Regions from separate parts of the Cytobacillus pseudoceanisediminis genome, predicted to be linked through region 1. Evidence: riboswitches for the same ligand, from Rfam matches in the RefSeq annotation. Region 1 holds a riboswitch; the other holds the start of a gene.

Evidence for each region. A riboswitch is a leader RNA that binds a small molecule or an ion and turns the genes downstream of it on or off. The one in region 1 is predicted to bind ZMP and ZTP.
Region 2: it holds a riboswitch for ZMP and ZTP, as region 1 does, so the genes downstream of both, M5V91_RS03895 (phosphoglycerate dehydrogenase) here and M5V91_RS02690 (bifunctional 5,10-methylenetetrahydrofolate dehydrogenase/5,10-methenyltetrahydrofolate cyclohydrolase) in region 1, are expected to answer to the same signal.

Annotation. Positions count from the first base shown of each region.
Region 1 is NZ_CP097349.1:485,271-492,845, forward strand. It holds gene M5V91_RS02680 (nucleoside hydrolase) at 1-624, shown strand, start outside; gene M5V91_RS02685 (hypothetical protein) at 807-1,295, shown strand; ZMP/ZTP riboswitch at 1,867-1,949, shown strand; gene M5V91_RS02690 (bifunctional 5,10-methylenetetrahydrofolate dehydrogenase/5,10-methenyltetrahydrofolate cyclohydrolase) at 2,030-2,893, shown strand; gene M5V91_RS02695 (cold-shock protein) at 3,126-3,326, shown strand; gene cshA (degradosome RNA helicase CshA) at 3,627-5,075, shown strand; gene M5V91_RS02705 (cold-shock protein) at 5,226-5,426, shown strand; gene M5V91_RS02710 (metallophosphoesterase family protein) at 5,505-6,011, shown strand; gene M5V91_RS02715 (GNAT family N-acetyltransferase) at 6,020-6,862, opposite strand; gene M5V91_RS02720 (cytosolic protein) at 7,019-7,417, shown strand; gene M5V91_RS02725 (DUF6509 family protein) at 7,446-7,575, opposite strand, start outside.
Region 2 is NZ_CP097349.1:709,347-716,921, forward strand. It holds gene M5V91_RS03870 (YolD-like family protein) at 1-36, shown strand, start outside; gene M5V91_RS03875 (tetratricopeptide repeat protein) at 143-634, shown strand; gene M5V91_RS03880 (GNAT family N-acetyltransferase) at 1,061-1,819, shown strand; gene M5V91_RS03885 (YhbD family protein) at 2,019-2,642, shown strand; gene M5V91_RS03890 (polymer-forming cytoskeletal protein) at 2,662-3,375, shown strand; ZMP/ZTP riboswitch at 3,659-3,737, shown strand; gene M5V91_RS03895 (phosphoglycerate dehydrogenase) at 3,805-5,004, shown strand; gene M5V91_RS03900 (sigma-70 family RNA polymerase sigma factor) at 5,197-5,871, shown strand; partial or broken gene clpP (ATP-dependent Clp endopeptidase proteolytic subunit ClpP) at 5,898-6,478, shown strand; gene M5V91_RS03910 (GntR family transcriptional regulator) at 6,523-7,182, opposite strand; gene brnQ (branched-chain amino acid transport system II carrier protein) at 7,477-7,575, shown strand, end outside.

The DNA of each region.
Region 1 (7,575 bases):
AATGAATACAAAAATGACCTTGTGATCGTTGGAGTTGGAAGGCAGACAGATTTGGCATTGCCGCTCATTCTGTATGGAAAGGATGCATATAAAGATGTAAATGCATTCTATTTAATGGGCGGTGCGTTTTTAGTTCCGGGAAATGTAACACCAGAGGCTGAGGCGAATTTTTACGCTGACCCCATTGCAGCGGATTCAGTGCTTGAAAAAGCAAAAAACATCTATATATTTCCCCTAAATGTAACAAATAAAGCGATTATCAGGCCTGAAACGATTGATTTTATTGCAGATAATACTCAATCGCCTTTTAAAGATCTAATTAAACCTGCTTATGATTATTATTATGAGGCTTATCAAAAGCTTGTCCCGGGAATTAAGGGTGCACCTCTTCATGATGTTCTTGTATTAAGTGTTCTCACAAATCCTGATCTTGCCAAATATGTAAAACGAAGAGTGAGAATAGAACAGTTTGGAAAGGCAAAGGGTAAAAGCATAGCTGACTTTAGGCCGGTGCCCGAAGTTGATCCGCCCGAAACACTTGATAATATAGCGATGGAGTTTGATCTGGAACGTTTTGTTATTGATTTTATCGAGGTTTTCCTTGCTCAGAAAAATCAGAAATAGCTTTTGACACTCAGTGTTAAAAGCTTTTTTATTTGGTGTTGAAGGGGAAAGGAAAGTTGGCATAGAATGTATTAACATGGAAAACATTTGCAGTCAGGGAAGGTTTCTTCAGACAAGGAAGAATGGCAATAATTCCATTTAGTTTCAGCATACATTATCAAAATCAAATGGAGGCTTTCAAATTGCTAAAAAACAAGAAATTAAACAGGTTTCTTTCAATTCTGGGAATGGTCATAGCTATTGCCATAGCATATAGTGTACTTGTCTTTTTAAATAAGGATGAATCAAAGGTTCAAAAAACCTCAGCAAATGCGGAGACATCTGAACAGGGATTAATGTACGATGATTTAGGGGACTTCATTGCCTCCAATCATACTTTTTATAATGAAACACTTGGATGGGGAAGAGATCGTAAAGTCAGCTGGCCAAAACAAAGAGATCAGGCTGAATTAATCGTAAATTCGCTTAAAAAAATATCAGCTGAGAATGAGGATTTGCAGGCTGACCTGGGCACAATAACACGGCTGGCAGAAACTGTGCAGTCGGGCACTAAGGATAAGGAAGTTTTAATTAAATTGCACCGATATTTTCATGATCTGGATATTGGATTTAATGGCTATAAAGACACAACCGATTATTTTGATGTAACAGAGTATAAAGGAGAAGGCTAATAAGCGGGTGACAAGTTATTTTCTTGACACTTTACCGTAAATAAGATAACATAGTGATTGAAGTATTTGAGGTATATTGTTGAAGTCGTTAATTCACTTGGATTGTTCGGCAGCCGAACCTTCTTTTTTGTGAAACTGCGGCTTTTTATTATGTTTCATGCTCTTTAGGATTTTGAAAGAGTAAGCATGTGTTTGTAATTAAGAATAATTTGTGTGGACAGCTTAATGCTGAATTTTCTTCTTAATCATCTTCTATAAACCAGACACTTCTCCGTATTTTTACTTCAGTAAGTTTCTTACCATTTAATATTAAAATCTCAGAGAGCATCTAAGTCGGAAAGAATTCCGACCAACCTGATTCCCACTGGCGCGGTCTAGGAGCCGCAAGGATGGAAGAGAGGCAGGGCTTTCATTGTTTTAGGTATAACTAATTAACTCAAATATATCATTTATAAGGACAGTATTTGCTGTCCTTTTTTATATATCTCGCAAAAAAACACGAACGTTTGAATAAGTTTCAGTTTAATTATTTGTGTTTTTGTGGTATGATGTATTCATTAGAATAGCTTTTCAAAATCGCAGTGACTGACGACAATGCGGAATGAACCGCTGGGGAGCTGCGTCTATGTATAGCCGGTCGTCTGGGCAGAGATAAGGGATACCCTTGTCTCTTTTTTTCATAACAAAATGGAAAAGCCCGTCAGCCGAATAGGTGCTTTTCCTATAGGAGGAATATGCATGGAAAAAAGATTATTCTTGATGGAATTGTTGTGGCAAAACATGTGAAAGACCAATTAAAGGATCGAATTGAAGAATTGAAGGGGAAGGATATCGTCCCTTGCTTAGCCACAATTTTGGTGGGAGATGACCCTTCCTCTGAAACGTATGTACGGATGAAGGGGAATGCTTGTGAAAAACTTGGCATATTATCAAAACGTATTCATATGTCAAAGGATACAACAACACAAGAACTATTAGAGAAGATTGCAGAATTAAACAATGATCCTTCTGTACATGGAATCCTTCTACAGCATCCCGTACCAGGACATATAGATGAACGAAAAGCTTTCGAAGCTATTGCTATTGAAAAAGACGTAGACGGTGTTACAAGCCTTGGATATGGACAGACCGCATTCGGTTTTGGTGAATATCCGTCCTGTACACCTGCAGCTATTTTGGAAATTATGGATTTCTATAAATTGAGTGCTGAAGGTATGCATGCTGTAGTCGTAGGCAGAAGCCCAATCCTTGGCAAGCCGGTCTCTGCCCTTTTACTCAATCGAAACGCAACAGTCACTACGTGCCATTCATATACCAAAAATCTGCCCCAAATTGTAAAGCAAGCTGATATTGTAGTAGCAGCTGTAGGGAAACCTAACTTTATCAAGGGTGAATGGATTAAAGAAGGAGCTATTGTCCTTGATGCCGGATATAATGAAGGAAATATTGGGGATGCAGAGTATGAAAGCTGTGCTGAAAAGGCGTTTGCCATTACCCCCGTACCTGGAGGAGTTGGACCTGTTACGATTTCCATGCTTTTGAAACATACTGTTCATGCTGCAGAAAAAATCGCTGAAATACAAGGGAAGCATAAATAGTTCATTTATCCCTAAATAAAAATTGATCTTTAAAAGGATTGACTTATAACTGGGTGTCGTTTATTATTAGGTTAACGCTGTAAAGTTCGTTATATACTTTTTGGATAAGTAGTCGTAGCTGCAAAGAAATGTAGGCGATCGTTCATCCTCATTTCTGCAAGCTGCGACTTTTTTATGTTTAAGTTTATATGGTACATTATAGTGAAAAACAATTTATTGGGAGGCAACACAAATGAACACAGGTAAAGTTAAATGGTTTAATGCAGAAAAAGGTTTCGGATTCATCGAATCTTCAGAAGGTCAAGATGTATTCGTACACTTCTCCGCTATCCAAACTGAAGGTTTCAAAACTTTAGAAGAAGGTCAAGACGTAACTTTCGAAATCGTTGAAGGTAACCGTGGACCTCAAGCTGCTAACGTAACAAAAGCATAATTTTGCTTAAAATGAGGTGATGCATGTCTAATCATGCATCACCTTTTTATGTTTGCTTATCCACTTTGTAGCCTTCAGCATTCCTCAAAACAGATCTTCTGTAATAACTGCTTTTAGGAATATGTATTTTTCATTTCACCCAATTAAAATACTTCACTTTCAAAAAGTTTAAAAATAGTGCAAACGGAAATGTAAAAAAGAGATACAAACTGGAAAGCCTAGTAAAGTGTCCATGTCTTTATACAAAAAACAATCTTTCAGTACCTAATAAGATTTGCAATTCAAGGAGGAAATTATATTTTGACAACTTTTTCAGATTTTGGCTTAAGTAATGAAATAGTAAAAGCCCTTTCCAATATGGGCTTCGAGGAACCAACACCAATTCAGGCACAGGCAATTCCAATCGGAATGAAGGGGAAGGACATGATTGGCCAGGCGCAGACTGGAACTGGAAAAACCACTGCTTTTGGTGTGCCGCTGTTAGAGCAGATTGATTTAAACGAAGGTATTCAAGGTCTAGTCCTTGCGCCAACACGGGAGCTTGCTGTACAGGTGGCAGAAGAATTAAACCGTATAGGACAGGTAAAAGGAGTCCGGACACTTCCTGTTTACGGTGGTCAGGATATCACCCGCCAAATTCGTGCGCTTAAAAAGCACCCGCATATTATTGCTGCTACACCGGGAAGGTTAATTGATCACATTGAAAGAAAAACAATCCGTTTAAGCAACATCAAGATGGTAGTTCTGGATGAAGCGGATGAAATGCTTAATATGGGCTTCATCGAGGACATTGAAAGAATTTTAAGTGAAATTAAAGGTGAGCGCCAAACCCTTCTTTTCTCAGCAACAATGCCAAAAAGAATTCAGTCTCTTGCTGAAAAATTCATGCAGGAACCAGAAATGGTTAAAGTCAAAGCGAAAGAAATGACTGTTAAAAATATTGAGCAGTACTATATGGAAGTGCATGAAAAACAAAAATTTGATGTGCTTTGCAATCTGTTGGATATTCAGTCACCTGAACTGGCTATTGTGTTTGGAAGGACTAAAAAGCGTGTAGATGAAGTGGTGGAAGGTCTTATCAAGAGAGGCTATTCGGCTGAAGGAATTCATGGTGATATCCCCCAGGCGAAAAGAGATCAGGTTATCCGCCGTTTTAAAGAGCAGACAATCGACATAATGGTAGCCACTGACGTTGCTGCACGAGGTCTGGATATTTCAGGTGTTTCCCATGTTTATAACTTCGATATCCCGCAGGATCCTGAAAGCTACGTTCACCGGATTGGACGTACTGGGCGTGCCGGAAATAAAGGGCTGGCAATTACGTTCGTTTCTCCAAGAGAAATTGACCACCTAAAAATAATTGAAAGTGTTACAAAAAGCAAAATGGCGAAAAAGCCTGTTCCTTCCTTTAAGGATGTTGTTGCAGGCAATCAGCAGGCGACTATTAATAAACTTATGGAAGTTATTGAAAAAGAAGAACATGCAGACTTCAAGAGAGTGGCGGAAAGCCTTCTTGAAGATACAGATTCTGTTACTTTGCTTGCTGCAGCCATCAAATTGCTGACTAAAGGTCCTGATGTAACACCGGTTAAATTAACTGCGGTGGAACCTATCCGTGTCAGAAAACCTAAAGGTGATCGCGGCGGAAGAAGATTCAACGACAGGTCCAGAGGCGGCAGCCGTGATAGAAGAGATTTTAAAGGCGGCCGGGACAGACGCACTAAAAACCGCAGCAGCAATAAGGGATAATACGGTTTAAAATCCAAGAGAAAATGGATATATTGATTTTTTTCGGTACTTTTTGAACATTTTATTATAAAATTAGAGGAATTTACCCATATTAGTAAATGCAGGGTAAAAAATCACTCTGTGAGTTATAGATATTAGGAGGAAATTTACATGGCAACAGGCAAAGTAAAATGGTTTAACTCAGAAAAAGGTTTTGGTTTTATCGAAGTTGAAGGCGGAGAAGATGTATTTGTTCATTACTCTGCAATCCAGACAGAAGGTTTCAAAACCCTTGATGAAGGCCAGGAAGTTAACTTTGACATAGAGCAGGGCCAGCGTGGACCTCAAGCTGTAAATGTAACAAAGTTATAATTAATTGATAAGAGGGTCCCTATTAAGGGGCTCTTTTATTTTTGGGGTAAAATAGGGTATAAAAGTAAGAAGGAAGGAATGATAGTGATTAAAATCCTTATTCTGTCTGATACCCACATGCCAAAGAAGTCAAAACAGCTCCCTGATATACTTCTGAATGAACTTCTCAGCTGTGAATTAATTATTCATGCAGGTGATTGGCAGAGCGTCGAACTGTATTATGAATTAAAACAATATGCACCTGTTGAGGGGGTATATGGAAATACCGACAGTGATGAAATTTGCTCCATTCTTAAGAAAAGAGTACTGCTTAAAATAGAAGGTTTTAAAATTGGGGTTGTCCATGGACATGGAAAGGGAAAAACAACTGAAAAAAGAAGTATAGAAGCATTTGATAAGGAAAATGTTGATGCTATTATATTTGGGCATTCACATATACCGATAAAGAAACTCCATAATGGAATAATACTGTTTAATCCCGGGTCTCCGACAGATAAGCGCAGGCAGCCGAACTATTCGTTCGGCACCCTGGAAATTTCAGATGAGATGACATTCAATCATGTTTATTTTGATTCAAAGGAATAAAACGTGTTTCAAACCTTGAGTGTGTTCAGATCATATTCGTAATAATCTTGTGTGCCGTATGGTACAAAGCCGCATGATTTGTACAATGAAAGTGCATGGTCATTTTCTGCAGCTACTTCTAGATGCACCCAGCTAACTCCCTTGCTGTGCTGCAGATTAACAACATTTGTAAGAGCGCCCCTGCCGATTCCTTTCCCCTGAAAAGAAGGATCGACAGCAAAGCCGTAAATCCACGCAGCATCTTTTTCTGTTTGAATTCTGATTTTGCCGGCTTTTTGGCGTTTGTATTCAATGATAAAAGTCCTCTCATTTTTGCAGGCAAAGATTTTTTTATTAAAAACCTCTGCTTCGTCTTTGGGGATATCAAAGCATGCAGTATCCAGATGATTAATGAATGCAAGGTCACTGCTCACTGCTTGCCGCATAGTTACTTCAGAATTTGCTGTTCCGATTTTTTTGCTTTTATGGCGCTTCATTTGATACTCGGAGAATGAATAGGTGCAAGGTAATGATTTAATATAACCTTCTGCTGATTGGGAAGAGGCTGGAGCATTAATAAGTAATTTGCGTGCTTGGGCCAATTGTTTTACTGCCTCATTGAACAAGCTGGAAAAGATGCCTTTTCGTCTATGATTAGGATGAACCATTCCGCATAATTCAACCGGACCTCCGAAATTATATAGAGCAAGGTAACCTAATAAATTCCCGCTATTATCATAATGGAAATAGTCATTTTCCTCGTCGGCCCTTGACTTCAAGGTATCCCAATTTAATTTTAATTTGATATTGCCCGTTTCTTCGCAAATTTGCTGTAGAGAATGAATATCGTTTAATTGTTTTTTTGTCAGCACTCAGGCGGCCTCCTAGATAAAAGAAATAATAAACCAATATTATAAGAAAACGGTTCATACGAATAGTCCTAAATTTCAATCTATTAGCTTTGGATTGAAATTATGTAAATAAATATAGCAATATGTTAGGATTGTATGGAAAAAGGGGGAGAATCAATGAAGAATTTCACAGTGATGTTCCATAAGGAAGATAATATACAGCCGATGGCTGTTCAAAAATTAAATGAAAATGACTTTGAATTATACACAGAAGGCGGCACAAGGCATTTATTTGAATTGAACTCTAATGTTGGCTATTTTATATTTTTTGATGCTATTGATAAGGAAGGTAAGGAGTCTTACCTGGTTCTTCAATATGAAGGGGAGTCGGAAGAACCCAGTGCATGCTTTGCTTTTGAATTAAAAGATTTCTATCAATTCACCGCTCTTTATCTGAATGACCTTGATTTTAATGAAGGAAATAATGTGGATAGGGAAGAAGAAGCTTATACACCGATACAGCATTTGGCACATTTAATGTATCACATTATTGAAGAGGGTAAAAAAATTCAGTGATAAAATAAAAGAGCAGGTTCTCCTGCTCTTACTCTTGTGCTTGAGAAAGGTTCTCTCTGCAGAAAGCAGAAACTTTCTTTTCTTCCACTTCATCCAAAGCGAAATCCAATATGTTTCCTGAATGACTTTCGACAAAATGATAATTAAGAATCCTCTCA
Region 2 (7,575 bases), 220 kb from region 1:
TTTGATGAAATAGCTTCGGTTGAAGTGAAAGAATAGTGCAGCGAGACATAATTCAATTTTTGCAGAAAAGTTAAAGCTTTACCATACCCATTATTTGCAATTTTTAGATATAATAGAAAGAAAGCGGTGATCGGAGGTACATATGAGCACGGACTTAGAAAAAGCGATTGTACTTCGCAATCTCGGGAAATACAAAGATTCCAGCCTTCTGCTTGTGAAATTGGCTGAAGAGTATCCCCTAAACCCAGTGATTCATTATCATTGTGCCTGGAGTTTTGACGTTCTAGGGGAGGAATCGAAAGCTGTTTCTCATTATGAAAAAGCGATCGAACTTGGGCTGCCTGAATCTGATCTGCCAGGTGCCATTTTGGGTCTTGGGAGCACATACCGGACTCTTGGGGAATATGAAAAATCAAAGATGGTGTTCGAGAAAGGAATCTCCCAGTTTCCGGCTAATCGTGCAATCCAGGTGTTTTATTCCATGACGCTCCATAATTTAGGCCAGCACAGCGAGGCAATGGAGATGCTCCTAAAGTGTGTGGCCGAAACTTCTGATGACCCGGAAGTTTTGCAATATAAAAAAGCAATTACTTTTTATGCAGACAAACTTGATGAAATATTTGATAAAGATTAGAAAAAGGATTTCCCAAAATACATGATATGACGGCGGAGAATAATTCAAACATCTCTGATTTATTAGAGGTAATTTTAATGAATGGTTAATTGCTATAATAGATGATCTTAAAAGGTCAGACGGCGGCCGTATCCTTTATCCATTCGATGAAAGAGACTGCTATCTTCAAAATGGAGTCTCTTATATATCTGCAGGTGCCAAAAGCGGAAAATGACCGTAGTTTCCTCCAATTTGATAAGTGGAAGAGTATGAAAAGAAGGTTTCCAAGGTTATTTCTCAACATGGCCGGAATTTCCTGTGTGCTTATGATAACAGCAGTACCCTTTGAATTAAAGAATAATTAATACGCTGCCATGATCTGCTTATTACAGATAAAGAATATAAATTTTTGCAAAACTAAAGTGTTTGCTATATTAGGAGAAGCCGATGGAAAAAATCACTTTTAATAATATCCATAAACCGGGACACACAGTACTGGAAAATGAACTTTTTATTCACAACCATAACCCTGACATGCTCCTTCAGTATGACAGCAACTTTATTGCTTTTAAAAGAATGCCTTCTGTTCAAGAGTTTGAGGAGGCACATCAATATTTAAGAACTTTTCATCAAAAATATGGCCAAAAGCATGTAAGATTTTATTTTCCTGATGACGAGGAGCTTACCGGAGAACTTCTGGCCAGCTTTGAGAAGGATGTTGATTTTACGGTTGGTTATTTAGAATTATTTGCGATTCATCCAGCTGATTTTCCTGATGTTCAGGAAAAGGATGAAATTACTGTCGAAAATGTTACGGATGAAACATGGAATGATTATCTGGAATTTCAGCATGAGCAGGATTCGGTTTACGGGATTAATTATGCCGAGAAAAAGAAAGGTCAGCATTTAAGGAATTTTAACGATGAAAGGATTAAGCAGTTCATTGCATATTATAAAGGGAAAGCTGCCGGATCAGTAGATGTAATTATCAAGGAATACACAGCTGAAATTGATGGATTGATGGTCCATGAGGATTTTCAGAAAAAGGGCATCGGCAGGCGCCTGCAGAAATGCGTGATGGATCAGTTTCAGGATAAAACCATCATACTTATTGCAGATGGAGAAGATACTCCAAAGGAAATGTACCGCAGGCAAAATTATCAGTATCTTGGAAAGCAGTATAACCTATTAAAAATATACGAATGAAGAGAAGCCTGGTTCTATAGAGAGCCAGGTCTTTTTGTTTAAATAGAACACTGTTTTATAAAGGGGAGTTCATCCTGGATTGATTTCATGGTGTAAAATCGGGATTTTGTCGAAAAACCTCGGAAAAAAATGAATAATACAATATTCTTAACGTAACAGTGTTATGTTACAATCATACCATCGGAAAGGAGACCTGGAATTGAGCGATGAATTAATTTCAAAAAAAGAAGTCCTTGATTTAACTGGAATTTCTTATGGGCAGCTTTATCGGTGGAAAAGGAAAAGCCTGATACCGGAGGATTGGTTTGTCAGAAAATCAACTTTTACAGGGCAGGAGACATTTTTCCCAAAAGAGAAAATTCTGGAGCGAGTCGATAAAATACAAAAGATGAAGGATAGCCTTTCACTGGATGAGCTGGCAGATTTGTTTTCCTTGAATGCTTCGAATCTGAAGCTGACAAAGGAAAGCCTGATTGCTAAAGGGATAGCTTCTGAACCGGTTATGAATATCTTTCTCGAGACACAGGGAGAGCTTAACGAATTCAATTACCATGAGATTTTGAAGCTTTATATCCTTTCCATCCTGCTTGAATCCGGAGATATCCATATCGAGGAAGGGAAAATGCTTCTTCAGTTATTGAGTGATCATCAAAGTATCCTGCAGCAGCCAAAAGCTGTTATCTGCTTTATTCGCAAACTTGGAATGTCCAGCTGCCTGATTTCGGTTAACGGGGAACAAGTCCTGCTTGAAAAAGGAACAAAAGTGGCCGCCACTTTATCGTTAGAACATTGTGCAGAGGAATTAAAATCCAAATTGGTATAGGGGGAATTTTGCTGTGAATATGAAAACACTAGGGAACTTAATAATTAATGGAGTGGGATCGTCTAATGGAGGTACATATCAGAAGGTTGAATTAAATGGAAAGGGAACGGTAAACAGTGATATTGAATGCGAGAGATTTCATTGTAACGGGACGGGCACTGTCCTTGGAAACATAAAAACTGAAAAGGGAAAGATCAGTGGTGCAGCAAAGATCCATGGAGCTGTTAAAGCTGAATCCCTTGTTATCAATGGCTCTGCCGTCATTTCTGAAGCTGTCAGCTGTCAAAACCTTGAAGTCGCCGGAAGATCCACTATCGGAGGCTCTGTAAAATGCGAAGTAATCGCTGTGAATGGGAAAGTAACTATTGAAGGGGACTGTGAAGCGGAGGTCTTCCGTGCTGAAGGGACATTTTCAGTAGATGGTTTACTGAACGCTGAAACTATTGATATTAAGCTTTTTGGAGACAGTAAAGCGAAAGAAATCGGCGGCAGAAAAATTAAAGTGACACAGCATAGAGAAACCCTATTAAAATTAATCAAATCCATTTTTCCCTTGAAACTGGAGGCGGATTTAATTGAAGGGGATGACATCGAACTCGAAGGCACAGCAGCTCTTGTCGTAAGAGGGAAAAATGTAAAAATCGGCAAAAATTGCGAGATCGGACTTGTGGAATACTCTGGTGTTTATGAATGTGCAGCAGAAGCGGAAGTTAAAGAACTTCGCAAAATCTGATAAAAGGAGAGAGGTGCAGGGAAGCAGTTTTTTACATTTTCTTTCGGATAGTCAAATTTTATTTACAGATAAAATGTTATAAGCTGTTTTTATGACTGGATAACAGAAATTATTTGCGTACATTGCAGAAATGAAAATGTTATCCTAATAACTAACTTCGAAAAGCATAGTGTACAAAATAAGAAAAATATACTGTAGAAAAAATAAAAAATAATTTTAGTAATGTAAGCGCTTTAAAGGGTTGAAGTTTTCAGAAGACTTTGATAAGATTTAAAAAACTGAAAAGGCTATGTGTAACTGGCGAAACGCGGATCACCGCGAGGGAGCACATAGTGTCGAAGCCGTTCGCCTGGGCAGAGGTAAGGGATTCTACCCTTGCCTCTTTCTGTTTTAAAATCTGACAAAGTTAGTTGAAAAGGGGAGAATCCAGTGAGTACCATGACTTTAGACAGAGTGAAGACGATTAAAACGCTGAATGCGATTGCGCCAAGCGGTCTTGAGGTGTTTAACAAGGATCAATTTACAATCGATAATGAAAGCGGCAATCCGGATGCGATAGTCCTTCGGAGCTTTAATATGCATTCAATGGAATTGGGTGATCGATTAAAAGCAATTGCCCGTGCAGGCGCGGGTGTGAATAATATTCCGGTTGAGAAATGCACTGAACAGGGCATTGTTGTTTTTAATACACCTGGTGCCAATGCGAATGCAGTAAAAGAAATGGTGCTTACTTCCTTAATGGCTTCATCCCGCAATCTCTTTGCCGGCATCTCCTGGACCAAAACGCTGAAAGATGAAGGAGACCAGATTCCTAAGCTTGTAGAAGCAGGGAAAAAGCAATTTGTCGGAAAAGAAATTAAGGGGAAAACTCTCGGTGTGATCGGATTGGGGGCAATCGGGGCCCTTGTGGCCAATGATGCACTTGAACTTGATATGGATGTCGTAGGCTTTGACCCATTCATTTCGGTTGACACTGCCTGGAACTTATCCCGCAATGTTCAGCGCGCCATGACCATTGAGCAGGTGTTTGCAGAATCTGACTATATCACTGTACATGTTCCATTAACCGATGATACAAGGGAAATGTTCAATGAAGATACATTCAGCATGATGAAGAATGGTGTTCATATTCTGAATTTCTCACGCGGGGAGCTTGTGAATGAATCAGATATGGCAGCCGCCCTTGAAAGCGGAAAAGTGGGCAAGTATATTACAGATTTCCCAAATGAAAATATCCTGAAAATGAAAAACGCAGTGGCAATTCCGCACCTTGGCGCTTCAACAAAAGAATCTGAGGAAAACTGCGCTGTCATGGCAGCACGACAGGTGAAGCACTTCCTTGAAACAGGCAATGTCAAAAACTCAGTTAACTTCCCAAATGCTGCTCTTCCTTACACAGGCAAGCGGCGTGTCACTGCTTTTCATAAAAACATTCCTAATATGGTCGGCCAAATCACACTTGCTATTTCAAGCTACCAGCTGAATATTGCGGACATGGTGAACCGCAGCCGCGGTGAATATGCGTATACCATGATCGATATCGATAATAAAGTTAATGGTGATGTCATCCCTGGACTGCTTGAACAGATTAATCAAATTGAAGGCATTATCAAGTCACGAATTATATAAAAATACAGCCTCAATTCCGCAGGGATTGGGGCTTTTTTTAACTGCACGAAGGAATGAATCAAAAAAGGTATATGACAAGTATAAAATCAGCTATCCTTAGAATAAACTGATAAAAAATATTAATCACCCGTATCTTTTTGTTCTCTTATTCCGTTATAGAAGCAGAGATGTATTAAAGGAGTGAACAGGTTTATGAAGCAAGGGAAAGTTCAGGCTGAATCAAGGGATTCCATAAAGCAGAAGGAAAGCTGTATTGCAGATATCTATCCTTCACTGCAGCGTTATAGCCGGTTTCTTGCACAGAACCGCTGGGACGGGGACGATCTGGCCCATGAGGCAATCATCCGCGCTTATAGAAGCTATTCGCCTGAGAAAATTAATCAGGCTCTTTTAAAGAAGATTGTCTATAATTGCTGGATTGACACTCTTAGAAACAGAAAGCGGGAAAAGCTTCAAGAGGCGCCGGAACGGGAAATGAAGGAGTTCAGCCCTGATGGCACAGAAGCAATCACCCATCTCCTCAATAGGCTGACATTAAAGCAGGCTGTTGTTTTCACGCTGAAGGAAGGGTTTCAATATCAAACAAAAGAGATTGCTGATATACTTCGGACCACTGAGTTTGCAGTGAAGTCCTCGCTGAACCGTGCACGGAAGCAGCTTCAGCACCCAGTGGAAGATGAGGCTGAGGATTCTTTTGCAAATGAGGAAGAAGAAAAGTTATTTCAGCTGCTGCAGCAATCAGTGGCAGCGGAAGACCCGTCCATCCTGATAAAAACCATACCTTTTCTGCGATCCCTTGAAAGTCATGCCCAGAAGCCTGTACTGCGCGTTCCATCTTCTTCTAATACTCTCTGTATGGCGGCATAGATCCGCAATGAACAGGAGGGATACAGGTGACAGCAATACCATATGTCATTGAGCAGTCCAGCAAGGGAGAACGTTCTTATGATATTTATTCACGGCTGTTGAAAGACAGGATTATCATGATAGGAGAAGAGATTAATGATGTGGTTGCCAATAGTGTGATTGCCCAGCTGCTATTTCTTGCAGCTGAATCTCCTGAAAAGGATATCTCCCTTTATATTAATAGTCCAGGCGGTTCGACAACCGCAGGGTTTGCCATCTTTGACACGATTCAATATATAAAGCCTGATGTGAGAACGATTTGTACAGGAATGGCCGCATCATTTGGTGCGATGCTTCTTCTGGCAGGAAAAAAGGAAAACGCTACAGCCTTCCGAACAGTGAAATCATGATTCATCAGCCTCTTGGCGGAGCAAGAGGCCAGGCGACCGAAATCGAGATATCTGCAAAACGGATCATAAAGCTTAGGGAGCATATTAATGGAATTATTGCTGAACGAACTGGCCAGCCTATAGAAAAAGTAGCACGGGACACGGACCGCGATTATTTCATGACTGCCGAAGAAGCAAAGGAATACGGGATTATCGATGAAATTATCTATAAAAGCTAGAAAAAAGAAAAAGCAGCCGATGAAGGCTGCTTTTTTCAGTTTGATCATTTTTCCTCGGAGTAGTACTCATCAATTGCCCGAAGCCAGTTGACGCGTGCAATGTGTCCGGCTTTTTCTCTGTCTTTTTGTTCAAAAGCTTTTAATATATCTTCATGTTCTTCTATTGAACGTTCTTTCAAAATAATTGTTTTATTGTAGTAAAGCCGCATGACATGAGCCTGAAGCATGGAAGCTGTATTCGAGATATAAGGATTCTGAGCAAGATCTATAATAATATTATGAAACTTCTCGTCCTGCTTCAAAGCTGTGAAGGTATCTCCTGCAATTAGAGCTTTAGCGAATTTATGATTAATATCCCTGAGTATATTAATCGTTTCCTGGCTGATAACAGGAGCAGCCAATTCTGCAGCAAGTGCCTGCAATACGCCTAAAGGGGGCAGGATTTTACTAATATCCTCAGGATTAACTGAAGTGACCTGCGTTCCAACTCCGGGAAACATTTCGACGAACCCCTGAACATTCAGCAGCTGAAGAGCTTCCCTGATGGGAGTTCGGCTGACGCCTAATGCTTTTGCTAGATCGGCATCATTCAATTTTTCTTTCGGCTGGAGTGTGCCGTCAATGATCCACTCCTGGATTTGGGAGAAGGCGCGATCCTTGGCTGACACACGGGTAGGTGATGAATAATTGGAGGGTATCGGCATAGCTGTAACCACCTTTTCATTTCATGCAATATATCTGTGAAATTATAGTTATTTCCAATAGATTATAAATTTAGTATATAGAAGTATCTTGAAAAATTCAATATATCGCATGATTCGACAAAAAGTTTTGTGCGATATATTGCATAAGTATTTTGGATATGTTATCTTGAGTTATGCAATATATTACTAGCGTACAAAAATAATAATGTTACAGCGCAATAATTTTTCGGAAAATTTAAATTTAACAAAATAAGTAAATCTTTTAAGACAGACAGATTAATAGGAGGAATTGAAATGACAAGCAAAATACCATTCTCATATATTGTAACAGTTGGTTTTATGCTCTTTGCCTTGTTTTTTGGGGCAGGAAACTTAATTTTCCCTGCGATGCTT